Regions from separate parts of the Ralstonia sp. 24A2 genome, predicted to be linked through region 1. Evidence: predicted binding sites of a transcription regulator. Region 1 holds the regulator's gene; each other region holds the start of a gene.
What was found. Region 1 encodes HrcA, which represses chaperone genes, less so after heat shock. Its sites were predicted from a motif close to TTAGCACTCNNNNNNNNNGAGTGCTAA; they were not measured.
Positions count from the first base shown of each region.

Region 1 (4,181 bases):
ATCGGCTCGTCCATCAACAGCACGCGCGGCTCGGTCGCCAGCGCACGGGCAATGCCGACGCGCTGCTGCATGCCGCCTGACAGGGCGTACACGGGCGAGGTGGCATGTGCCTCCAGACCGACCAATCGCAGCAGTTCAAGCGCCCGTGCGTGGCGCGTCTTGCGGTCCAGGCCGCGCAGCTTCAAGCCGAGTGCCACGTTGTCGCGCACGTTCAGCCACGGCATCAAGCCATAGCGCTGAAACACCACGCCACGCTCGGCACTGGGACCTTCCACCTCGCGCCCATCGAGCAGGATGCGCCCCGCCGTTGGCGCGACAAAACCCGCCAGGCAGTTCAGCAGCGTGGTCTTGCCGCAACCCGAGGCGCCGAGCGCAACCACAAACTCGCCCGGCTCGATTGCCAAATCGACACCGCCCAGCGCTTGCGTCGTACGGCCATGCGCGTCGGTGTAGTCGACGCGCAGGCCACGGACATCAATTCGGCTCATCGCGATGCGGTTGCCACGGCCTTGGCGCCACTGGCCACACGCTGCACGAAGCGCGAATCAATGGTCGCGCCGTAGTCCGGCAGCACTGCCTGGATCGTGCCCTGCGTCTTCAGGAACTGCGCGGTCGCCAACAGCGATTGCGCCGCACCCGACTGCGCACCGCCGCCCAGCCAGCGCTTGGAGGCCTGCTCCGCCGCATCCGGGAAGGCATACAGCGCGAGGCTAGCCGGCACATCCGCCGCTGCCGCGCCCGAGGTCTTGGCCACCGCCGCCACCTGCGGCGAGGTCACCGTCCAGGCGGCCTTGTTGTCGCGGTAAGCCGCATCGGCCTTGGCCAGCACCTCGACAAACTTGGCGATGAACTCCGCGTGGTCACGTGCAAACTTGCGGTCTGCCACGAAGCCATCAAAGGTCGACTTGCCGGTAGCGGACGCGATCTTGCCGGAGGTGGTCAGCACCGTACCGTTCTTCTTCACCTTGGCGAGCACAGGGTCCCAGATGAAAGCGGCATCCACGTCGCCCCGATCCCACGCGGCAGACAGCTCCTGCGGACGCAGGTTGACCACCTTCACGTCGCGAGGCTCCAGCCCGGCCTGCTGCAACGCGACCAGCGCGTGGAAGTGCGAGGTCGACACATACGGCACGCCCAGCGTCTTGCCCTTCAGATCGGCCACACGCGACACGCCGCTGCCGTTGCGGGCAACCAGCGCCTCGGCGTCGTTGATGTTGTCGAGAATCCAGAACAACGACAGGTCCACGCCCTGCGACACACCCGCCGCAATCGGGCTCGACCCTGCCTCGCCAATCTGCACCGAACCCGAGGCGATGGCGCGCACCACATCGGCACCGCTGGCGAGCTGGCGATAGGTCACCTTGTAGCCCGTGGCGCGCTCGACCTCGCCGGTAGCCTGGGCGTAGCGCCAGGGCAGCACCATGTCCTGATAGGCGATCACAACTTCGCGGTCAGCCGCGCGTGCAGGAGCGGTGCCGAGCAAGGCGAGCGAAACGGCCGCAGACAACGCAGCAGCCAGCAAACGGGGGAGAGAAAAACCAGCCATGAAGGACTCCGGCAGAAGAAGAACGCGCACATGCGCCGGAGTCGATTGTGTGAGACGACAGAGGAGCCTGTCGTCGAAGAAAATCGGCTGAGCTTATGCAGCCGACCTGTAGATCAATATTGGCTGAGCGTGCTGGACAGCAGCTTGGCGGTGATGTCCACGATGGGGATCACGCGCTCGTAGGCCATGCGCATCGGCCCGATCACGCCGAGCGTGCCGACGATCTTGCCGTCGACCTCGTACGGCGCGGTGATGACGGCCATGTCTTCGTGCGGCACGAGGCTGCTTTCGCCACCGATGAAGATCTGCACGCCCTCGGCGCGGCTCGATACGTCCAGCAGTTGCAGCAGGCCCGTCTTCTGCTCGAACACGGCAAAGAGGCGCCGCAGCTTGTCCATGGACGACGACAGGTCTTCCACCTCCAGCAGCTTGCGCTCGCCAGAGATGACCACCGGGTCTTCTTCCGATGCCGCGCTGCTGCCCGCCTCCACCGCCGCCTGCATCAGCGTGGTCATGTCGGCCTGCAACGCAGACAACTCGCCGCGCAGGCGCTCGCGCACGGCGTCGAAGGTCAGGCCGCCGTAGTGTGCGTTGATGTAGTTGGCCGCCTCCACCAACTGCGACGGGGTGTAGGGCGTATCGGTATGGATGATGCGGTTCTGCACGTCGCCCTCGGGCGTGACGACGATCAGCAGGATGCGGTTTTCCGACAACCGCAGGAATTCGATCTGCCGGAACGCGTGCGAGCGGCGCGGCGTCATCACCACGCCGGCAAACTGCGACAGGTTGGACAGCGTTTGCGCCGCCGCCGCAATCACCCGCTGCGACGATTCCGACCCGTGCGACGCCAGTTGCGTGCGCACCTGCTCAGCAATCACGCCGGCCATCTGCTGCGCCATGCGGTCTTGCGCGCCGAGCACGTCCAGCGGGCTGGCCGTTAGCATGGTGTCGACGAAGAGGCGGTAGCCGCGCGGCGTCGGAATGCGCCCGGCCGAGGTGTGCGGGCTGGCGATGAAGCCCATCTCCTCCAGGTCAGACATCACATTGCGGATGGTGGCCGGCGACAGATCGAGCCCCGAATACTTCGACAAGGTGCGCGAGCCCACGGGCTGGCCCTCGGCGATGTACCGTTCGATCAGGGTCTTGAGGAGGATGGTGGCGCGCTTGTCCATGGTTCTTCGATTTTACGCAAAATCGGGGCCAATCTACGGGTGACGCTGGCGTTTCTCGCCAAACAACGTCAAACGTAGCGGGGGTCATATCGATATGGTGTAATGCGCGCATGTCGATTCCCCCGTCCGCCGTGGCCCCGAAACCTCCCGCCGTCTCGTCTGCCTCGCCTTTCAAGACCGTCGCACTGGTCGGCCGGTATTCGGCCGCCAACATTGCCGGCCCGCTCATGGAGCTGGCGTCGTGCATTGCTGCGCGCGGACATGACATCGTGTTCGAGCGCGAAACCGCGCTCAATATCGGCGTGCAGGATTACCCTGCCCTGCCGCCCGAAGAAATGGCCCGCCAGGCCGATGTGGCCGTGGTGCTCGGTGGCGATGGCACGCTGCTCGGCATCGGCCGCCACCTGGCCGGCGCCCGCGTGCCGGTGATTGGCGTCAACCACGGGCGGCTCGGCTTCATGACCGACATCCCGTTCGACGACGTGCAGACCGTGCTGACCGACATGTTGTCGGGCCGCTACGAAGCCGAGACCCGCACGCTGCTGCAGGCACAGGTCGTACGCGACGACGAGGTCATCTTCTCCGCCCTGGCCTTCAACGACGTGGTAGTCAACCGCTCGGGTACGTCGGGCATGGTCGAACTGGCCGTGTCGGTCGATGGCTTCTTTATGTACAACCAGCGTTCGGACGGCTTGATCGTGTCCACGCCCACCGGGTCGACGGCGTATGCGCTGTCCGCCGGCGGGCCGATCCTGCATCCGGCGCTCTCGGGGCTAGTGCTGGTGCCCATCGCACCGCATTCGCTGTCGAACCGGCCGATCGTCATTCCGCAGGATGCGGAGGTGGTCATCCAGGTCACCAGCGGGCGCGATGCCAGCGTCAACTTCGACATGCAGTCGCTCACGTCCCTGCTGCCGGGCGACCGCATCGTGGTGCGCCGCTCGGAGCGCACCGTGCAACTGCTGCACCCAGTCGGCTACAACTACTACGCCACGCTGCGCAAGAAGCTGCACTGGCACGAGTACCCGACCGAAGACAACCGGCTGTAACCCAGACACCGTCCCACGCACCATGCTGCGCAGCCTCACCATCCGCGATTTCGTCATCGTCCACGCGCTGGACCTCGACCTGGCCGACGGCTTTACCGTATTCACGGGCGAGACGGGCGCCGGCAAGTCCATCCTGATCGACGCGCTGGCGCTCACGCTGGGCGAACGCGCCGATGCGGCCGTTGTGCGCGAAGGCGCGCCGCGTGCTGACATCACGGCGGAGTTCGACGTGCATCCGCATGTGGCGGCCTGGCTGGAAGCCCACGAGTTGCACGATGACGAGGGCGTCATCCTGCTGCGCCGCACGGTCGATGCCGCCGGCCGCAGCAGGGCGTTCATCAACGGCGCGGCCGTCACGCTGGCGCAACTGCGCGAAGTGGGCGAGCAACTGGTCGACATTCACGGCCAGCATGC
Region 1 covers NZ_JBPVZD010000001.1:284,593-288,773, reverse strand. The annotation lists gene ACS13N_RS01260 (taurine ABC transporter ATP-binding protein) at 1-488, opposite strand, end outside; gene tauA (taurine ABC transporter substrate-binding protein) at 485-1,546, opposite strand; gene hrcA (heat-inducible transcriptional repressor HrcA) at 1,660-2,718, opposite strand; gene ACS13N_RS01245 (NAD kinase) at 2,829-3,767, shown strand; gene recN (DNA repair protein RecN) at 3,790-4,181, shown strand, end outside.

Region 2 (4,181 bases), on a different contig from region 1:
GGCCAATGGCGCGACATCCACGGCGTGCCGACTTCGCTCAGCTATACGCCCATCGGCCACACGGGCCTGGCGCTGATCAGCAAGATCTCCAGCGCTGAGCTGTACACGCCCATGCGCGCCCAGTTCGAGCGGCTGGCCGCGTTCATGCTGTGTGGGATCATCGGCAGCGTGGCGGCCATCCGGTTGACGGTACGGCCGTTTGCCAACCGGCTGGCGGCGTCCGAGCGCGCCCTGCGCATCGCCAACGAAAGCCTTGAGCGCCGGCGTGACGCCCTGCGCGCCAGCCGCGAGCAACTGCGCCTGGTGGCCGACAACGTGCCCGCACAGCTCAGCTATGTCGACCCCGACGGCGTCGTCCGCTTTGCCAGCCGCACGCTGCTCGAAGCGTTCGGCCGCACGCAGGACGACATGGTCGACCGCCACGTCAGCGAGATCTACACGCCCGAGGACTACCGCACGCTGCTGCCCTACATGACCGAGGTGCTGGCCGGGTATCCGGTGCAGTTCGACATCACCTCGCTGCGCACGGGCAAGCCGCGCTACCTGAGCGGCCATTACTACCCCGACTACGATGACCGCGGCACGCTGCGGGGCTACTTCTCGGTACTGCAGGACCTGACCGCGCGCACCACCGCCGAGATCGCACTCGCCCGCAGCGAACGCGCGCTCACGCTGGTGCTCGACAACGCACCGCTGCTGGTCTCGCACATCGACGCCGACGGCATCTTCACCTTCTGCAACGTCACCCATGCGCGCTGGCTGCAGCGCACGCCCGAGGAGGTCTGCGGCCGGCCCGCGCAGGAGATCTTCACGCCGGGCACCTATGCGCTGCTGGCGCCATACCTGAACCGCGCGGTGCGGGGCGAGACGGTCGAGTTTGAGATCAACGCGCCGTGGTACGAGAAGCCGCACGCCAGCGGCCCGCGCCGCCGCACACGCTATCTGCGTGGCCACCTTGTGCCGGATGCCGCGGATTGCGACTGCGGCGCCGAGCGCTGCGGCTTCTACGCCTTTGTGCAGGACGTGACCGAGGCCAAGCGCAGCGAGATGGAGCTCTCGCGCATGGCCCGCTTCGACGCGCTCACCGGCCTGGCCAATCGCTACGAGCTCTACGAGCGCCTGCGCACGGCCCTGGAGCGCCGCCAGCGCCAGCCCGCCCCCATGGGGGTGCTGTACCTGGACGTGGATCACTTCAAGCACATCAACGACACCTACGGCCACGCGGCCGGTGATGCAGTGCTGGTGGAAGTCGCCCGCCGCCTGCAGCAGGCTGTGCGCCGCACGGACACCGTCGCCCGCCTCGCAGGTGACGAATTCGTCATCCTCCTGGACCCGCTCGACGCCCCGGATGATGCGCTGCACACCGCGCACAAGGTGGTGAGCGCGATCCGCCCGCCGATCCCCCTGCGCGGCGATGTGTCGCTGCATGTGACGGCCAGCATCGGCGTCGCCTGCCCGGCGCCCGATATCAGTGATCCCGACGTGGTTTTGCGCGAAGCGGACCGCGCACTTTATTGGGCCAAGTCACGCGGGCGTAACACTGCGGCATAAGTGCGAACCGATACCGCTGGCGACTGTCTATGACTGGGTGCGCGGCCACTTTTGCTGCGGCGCAATCATCACACTATTGAGGCCCATCATCTGATTTGCGGGAACTATCAACCGGCACAAAATGTCCTATTAGCACTCTTCCGGTTGGAGTGCTAAGATGCTTTTCCAAACTTCCACTGGATTTCGACAGGAGTCCTGAGTGAACGCAGTCATTCCCGTGAATACCGTTTCCGCAATCGCCACCCAGCCGTCCGGCAACGCCGGTAATGGATGGGCGCTGGCGTTCCCCGGCAACCTCGGCAACATCGACGCCTATATCCAGAGCGTCAACCGCGTGCCGCTGCTGTCGGCTGAAGAAGAACAACGTCTGGCCCGCGAGTACCGCGACGACGACAACCTCGACTCGGCGCGCCGTCTGGTGCTCTCGCACCTGCGCCTGGTGGTGTCGATCGCCCGCCAGTACCTCGGCTACGGCCTGCCGCATGCCGATCTGATCCAGGAAGGCAACATCGGCCTGATGAAGGCCGTCAAGCGCTTCGACCCGGATCAGGGTGTGCGTCTCGTCTCGTACGCGATGCACTGGATCAAGGCCGAGATGCACGAGTACATCCTGAAGAACTGGCGCATGGTCAAGGTGGCCACCACCAAGGCCCAGCGCAAGCTGTTCTTCAATCTGCGCAGCCATAAGCAGGATGCCCAGGCGACCTTCTCGCCGGACGAGATCAGCGCTGTAGCGGCCGAACTCAACGTCAAGGGCGCCGAAGTGCGCGAGATGGAAACGCGCCTCTCGGGCGGCGACATTGCGCTGGAAGGCCAGATGGACGACGGCGAGGAATCCTTCGCCCCGATCGCCTACCTGGCGGACACGCACAACGAGCCGACCCGCGTGATCGAGTCGCGCAGCCAGGATCGCATGCAAAGCGAAGGCATCGAAACGGCGCTGGCCAAGCTGGACGACCGCAGCCGCCGCATCATCGAGGCCCGCTGGCTGAACGTGAACGACGACGGATCGGGCGGCGCCACGCTGCACGAACTGGCTGACGAGTTTGGCGTATCGGCCGAGCGCATCCGCCAGATCGAATCGGCCGCGATGAAGAAGATGAAGGGTGCGCTGCAGGCATTTGCCTAATGCGATTTCCCCGCAGTAAAAAAGCCCGCCAAGTTGGCGGGCTTTTTCGTTGGGCGCTGGCCTTAGATCACTCGGCCAGTAGCTGCTTGATATCGTGCGCGATCGGCTCGGGGCCCTGGCCGTGCTTGATGAACAGCCGCAGGTTGCCCTTCGGATCAAACATATAGCTGCCGGCGGTGTGATCCATCGTGTAGTTGTCGGGCGAGCTGCCCGGCACCTTGCTGTAGAACACCTTGAAGTCGGAGGCGACCTTCTTCAACTCCGCCTCGTCGGCCGGGCGCAGGCCGATGAAGCGCGGGTCGAACGCCGGCACGTACTTGGCCAGCAGGTCTTGCGTATCGCGCTGAGGGTCGACGGTCACGAACAACACCTGCACGCGGTCGGCATCCTTGCCGAGGGTGTCCATCACGCCGCGCAGTTCGGCCAGCGTGGTCGGGCAGACATCAGGGCAATGCGTATAGCCGAAGAACATCACGACGACCTTGCCGCGAAAGTCTTCCAGCGTGCGGCGCTTTCCGGTGTGGTCAACAAGCGAGAAATCCTTGCCGAAGCTCTTGGCACCGGTGATGTCGAGGTTCGTGAAGGCCGGCTTGTCGCTGCAGGCGGTCAATGCCAGCACGGCGGCGGCCAATGCGGCAAACAGAACGGCGCGGAAGTGTCGGAAAGAGAGCATGGTCATTGTGTTGGGAAAGACCGCCTAGCGTAACGCCAACTGCACGCGCTCGCTGGCAACCCCGTGCGTCACAGCGCCGCGCCTTGAGTCAGCGTGGGGCCGAACTTGAAGTAGTGATCGACCAGCAGCGCCGCAAACAGGATCGACAGATAGATGATCGAGTAGCGGAAGGTCTTCTGTGCCAGCGCGTCGGAGTAATTGCGGTACATGCGCCACGCATAAGCGAAGAAACCGCCGCCCAGCACCAGCGCCGTCGCCAGGTAGATATAGCCGCTCATGCCGTGCACAAACGGCAGGATGGTCGCGGCAATCATGATGAGCGTGTACAGCAGGATGTGCAGCAGCGTGTATTTCTCGCCGTGGGTGATGGGCAGCATCGGCAGGCCGGACTTGGCGTAATCCGCACGGCGGTAGAGCGCCAGCGCCCAGAAGTGCGGCGGCGTCCAGGTGAAGATGATCAGCACCAGGATCCACGCCTCGGCCGGCACGCTGTTGGCGACGGCCGCCCAGCCCAGCGCTGGCGGCATCGCGCCTGACAGGCCGCCGATCACGATGTTCTGCGGCGTGGCCGGCTTGAGCAGCAGCGTGTAGATGATCGCGTAGCCGATGAAGGTGGCGAAGGTCAGCCACATCGTCAGATCGTTGGCGAAGACATGCAGCGTCCACATGCCTGCGCCGCCCAGCACCAATGAGAACAGCAGGATCTGCCGCGTGCCCAGCTCACCGCTGGCTGACGGGCGCCAGGCCGTACGACGCATCATTGCGTCGATCTTGCGCTCGACCAGGCAGTTGATGGCGAAGGCCGCGCCGGCAAACAGCCAGATGCCG
Region 2 covers NZ_JBPVZD010000002.1:1,044,178-1,048,358, reverse strand. The annotation lists gene ACS13N_RS09785 (diguanylate cyclase domain-containing protein) at 1-1,551, shown strand, start outside; gene rpoH (RNA polymerase sigma factor RpoH) at 1,751-2,680, shown strand; gene ACS13N_RS09775 (SCO family protein) at 2,748-3,353, opposite strand; gene cyoE (heme o synthase) at 3,422-4,181, opposite strand, start outside.
Region 2: a site for HrcA is predicted at 1,681-1,707, ahead of rpoH (RNA polymerase sigma factor RpoH). Genes of this name have one in related genera too.

Region 3 (4,181 bases), on a different contig from region 1:
GCGGCTCTTCCATGGCGCGCAGCACGATCTTGATGCCGGCGTCTTGGTCAGCGTTGGAACCCTTCAGGCCCGAGATGGCAGCGCGGGCGCGCAGCAGCGCAACACCGCCACCAGCCACGATGCCTTCTTCCACGGCAGCGCGCGTTGCGTGCAGTGCATCTTCCACGCGGGCCTTCTTTTCCTTCATTTCGACTTCGGTGGCAGCGCCAACCTTGATCACGGCAACACCGCCGGCCAGCTTGGCCACGCGCTCTTGCAGCTTTTCACGGTCGTAGTCCGAGGTCGCTTCTTCGATCTGGGCACGCACTTGCTTCACGCGGGCTTCGATGTTGCGGGCATCGCCAGCGCCATCGATGATCGTGGTGTTTTCCTTGCCGATTTCAACGCGCTTGGCTTGGCCCAGGTCGTTCAGGGTTGCCTTTTCCAGCGTCAGGCCGACTTCTTCAGCGATGACTTGGCCGCCCGTCAGGATGGCGATGTCTTCCAGCATGGCCTTGCGGCGGTCGCCAAAGCCCGGAGCCTTGACGGCGGCGGTCTTCAGGATGCCACGGATGTTGTTGACCACCAGCGTTGCCAGGGCTTCGCCTTCGACGTCTTCAGCGATGATCAGCAGCGGACGGCCAGCCTTGGCCACTTGCTCCAGCACCGGCAGCAGATCACGGATGTTGCTGACCTTCTTGTCGAACAGCAGCACGAACGGGTTGTCCAGCTGGACAACTTGCTTTTCCGGGTTGTTGATGAAGTACGGCGACAGGTAGCCGCGGTCGAACTGCATGCCTTCCACGACGTCCAGCTCGTCGGCCAGCGACTTGCCGTCTTCCACGGTGATCACGCCTTCCTTGCCGACCTTGTCCATGGCTTCAGCGATGCGCTGGCCGATGGATTCGTCGCTGTTGGCCGAGATGGCGCCAACTTGAGCGATTTCCTTGCTGGTGGTGGTCGGCTTGCTGATGTTCTTCAGCTCTTCGACGGCTGCTGCAACAGCCTTGTCGATGCCGCGCTTCAGGTCCATCGGGTTCATGCCGGCGGCAACGTACTTCATGCCTTCGCGCACGATCGACTGAGCCAGCACCGTTGCGGTGGTGGTGCCGTCACCGGCGTTGTCGCTGGTCTTGGAAGCGACTTCCTTGACCATTTGCGCGCCCATGTTCTGCAGCTTGTCCTTCAGCTCGATTTCCTTGGCGACCGACACACCGTCCTTGGTCACGGTCGGGCCACCGAAGCTACGCTCCAGCACCACGTTGCGGCCCTTCGGGCCCAGGGTCACCTTCACTGCGTTGGCGAGAATGTTCACGCCTTCAACCATCTTGGCACGTGCGGCGTCGCCGAACACTACGTCTTTAGCTGCCATCTTGAGAATCTCCGAGATCTTTGGATGTTGCCTGCGCCAGCCTTAGTGGGGCGCGGGCAATGAGGATTGGGTTACTGGTAAGCCGTTGCGCTTGAGCGCACGCTTACTTCGCCACCACGGCCATGATGTCTTCTTCGCGCATGACCAGGACTTCCTGGCCTTCCACCTTGACGCTCTGGCCGGCGTACTTGCCGAACAGCACGCGGTCGCCGACCTTCACGTCCAGCGAAATCGCGTTGCCCTTGTCGTCTTTCTTGCCCGGGCCAACGGCCAGCACTTCGCCTTGATCCGGCTTTTCAGCGGCGGCGTCAGGGATGACGATGCCCGAAGCGGTCTTGGTTTCGTTGTCCAGGCGCTTCACGATCACGCGGTCGTGCAAAGGACGCAGGTTCATACACAACTCCTCAATGCAAAGTGAGTGTTTATTCACAAAACGCGCCGCAAGACGCGGCGCATCGGGAAAGCATCGGGGGTCGGAGGCGTTGTTAGCACTCCTGCCCGGCGAGTGCTAATTATAGGGACGGGGTATTACGATTTCAAGAATGGGGAATTGTCGAGACTCACTCAGCGCTGAACTTTGTTCGCTCAACTCTGAACTCCCTGACGCTCCCAGTTGTCACTGCCTCAAAAAATTCCTTTCTCTTCAATAAGTTACATCGAGACGGTTGAGTAACGAGGAAGATACGTAACGCTCCGCGACGGTGGTGCATACGAAGTTAGGCGGATCTTCGGCACCCATAAATATGATGTATAAATCACTTAAATGAGATCATCCTAAGTCGCAAGCCCTGAAAAAAAAACCAACGACCAACGCTTGGCACACAAGGAGGTGGTGACACGGCTGCCCTCAGCGACCGCTTCCAGCTTGTTGCCGCCATTCGAGTTTCATTGGCCAACACCGGCTTCGCAGCGATTGCTGTCAGCCATGACCCGGCAACGAACGGGCGGCGATCCCTCGCACAAAGCCACTACAATAGCGCCCCTTCGCCGGTGGCGCCCGCTCCTGATATCCCGTACAGGCGCATGCCTCCCGCTGCACTCGAGAAGCCACAATCCTATGATGTCAAACGCTTGCGGCGTCGATTTCGGCACGTCCAACTCCACCGTCGGCTGGCTGAGATCGGACGCACCCACCCTGCTGCCGCTCGAAGACGGCAAGGTTACGCTGCCTTCCGTCATCTTCTTTCACGCCGAAGACCCGCTGGTCAGCTACGGCCGTGCCGCGCTGACCGACTATCTTGCCGGCTACGAGGGCCGCCTGATGCGCTCGCTCAAGAGCCTGCTCGGCACGTCGATGATGGACGACAGCACCGAGGTCATGGGCCAGGCCATGCCCTTCCGCAAGCTGCTGGCGCATTTCATCGGCGAACTCAAGAGCCGCGCCGAGCGCGCCGCCGGCCATGAATTCCGCCGCGCCGTGCTGGGCCGCCCGGTGTTCTTCATCGACGAAGATCCCAAGGCCGACCAGCTCGCCGAAGACACGCTGTCGGAAATCGCGCGCGACGCCGGCTTCGACGAGATCGCCTTCCAGTACGAGCCCATCGCCGCCGCGTTCGACTACGAGGCCAGCATCAGCGGTGAAGAACTTGTGCTGGTGGCGGACATTGGCGGCGGTACGTCGGACTTCTCGCTGGTGCGCCTGTCGCCCGACCGCGCGAAACGCCCTGACCGCCGCGAGGACATCCTCGCCAACGGCGGCGTTCACATTGGTGGCACCGACTTCGACCGCGCCTTGAGCCTAGCCAGCGTGATGCCGCTACTGGGCCTGAACAGCACGCTGCGCAACGGCAAGGCGATGCCGTCCGGCCAGTATTTCGACCTGGCGAGCTGGCACACCATCAACCACGTGTACACGCGCAAGGCGTGGGCGGTGGTGATGGACAATTACCGAGATGTCGCCGACACCGAAAAACTCGACCGCCTGATCCGCCTGATCCGCGAGCGCGCCGGCCACTGGCTGGCCATCCAGGTGGAAGGCGCGAAAATCGCGCTGTCGGACGTCCCGGTAGCGGAGATCGACCTGCACCGCATCGCGCCCGAGTTGAAGCAGCCCGTCACGCGCGAGGACTTCGACCAGTCGATTGGGAAGCTGGTCGGCAAGACGGTCTCGACGGTACAGGCGATGCTGAAGACGGCGGGCGTCGCAGCGGAAGCGGTCGATACCATTCTCTTCGCCGGCGGCTCCAGCGGGGTGCCGTTGCTGCGCGAGCAACTGGCGCAAGTGCTGCCGTCGGCGCGGCGCGTCGAAGGCGACCTGTTCGGCGGGATCGGTTCTGGCCTGGCGCGCGATGCGGCGCGCAAGTTCAGCTGACGGGCTGAAAGGCTGAGGGGCGGCGGGACGTTTCGAGCGTATCGAACCATCCGGGCTGGGATATTGCTGTCGTCGGAGACGAGGACCACGCCATGCTAGAGGCGATCCAACTCAAAGCGACGGACTCAGTTCGCAGGCTAAGCGCAATGCCGTCGCCAGACGACTCAACGAACGTCCGCGCAAGACTCTAAACTTCGATACGCCAGCGGAACGATTCCATCAATACGTTGCATTGACCGGTTGAATCTGCACCCCTTCTTGGCCGTTCGACCGGGCGCTGAGCCACAGGCGGCTTCCAAACAGAAGCGGACCCTTTTTCAAGAATCGTTGACGACGGTCTAGCGCGAACTGCCAAACAACTGCACCACCACGCCACGCAACCACCGATTCCCGGCTTCCTGATGGTATCGGGCGTGCCAGTGCTGCCGCACGGCGAACCCCTCGACGGGGATCGGGCACGGATGGACCGCCAGATCGTTGGCCCGTGCCAGCGTCTCGCCGATGTGACGCGGCAGTGTG
Region 3 covers NZ_JBPVZD010000002.1:1,382,450-1,386,630, reverse strand. The annotation lists gene groL (chaperonin GroEL) at 1-1,351, opposite strand, end outside; gene groES (co-chaperone GroES) at 1,455-1,745, opposite strand; gene ACS13N_RS11370 (Hsp70 family protein) at 2,409-3,662, shown strand; gene ACS13N_RS11365 (LysR family transcriptional regulator) at 4,001-4,181, opposite strand, start outside.
Region 3: a site for HrcA is predicted at 1,837-1,863, ahead of groES (co-chaperone GroES). Genes of this name have one in related genera too.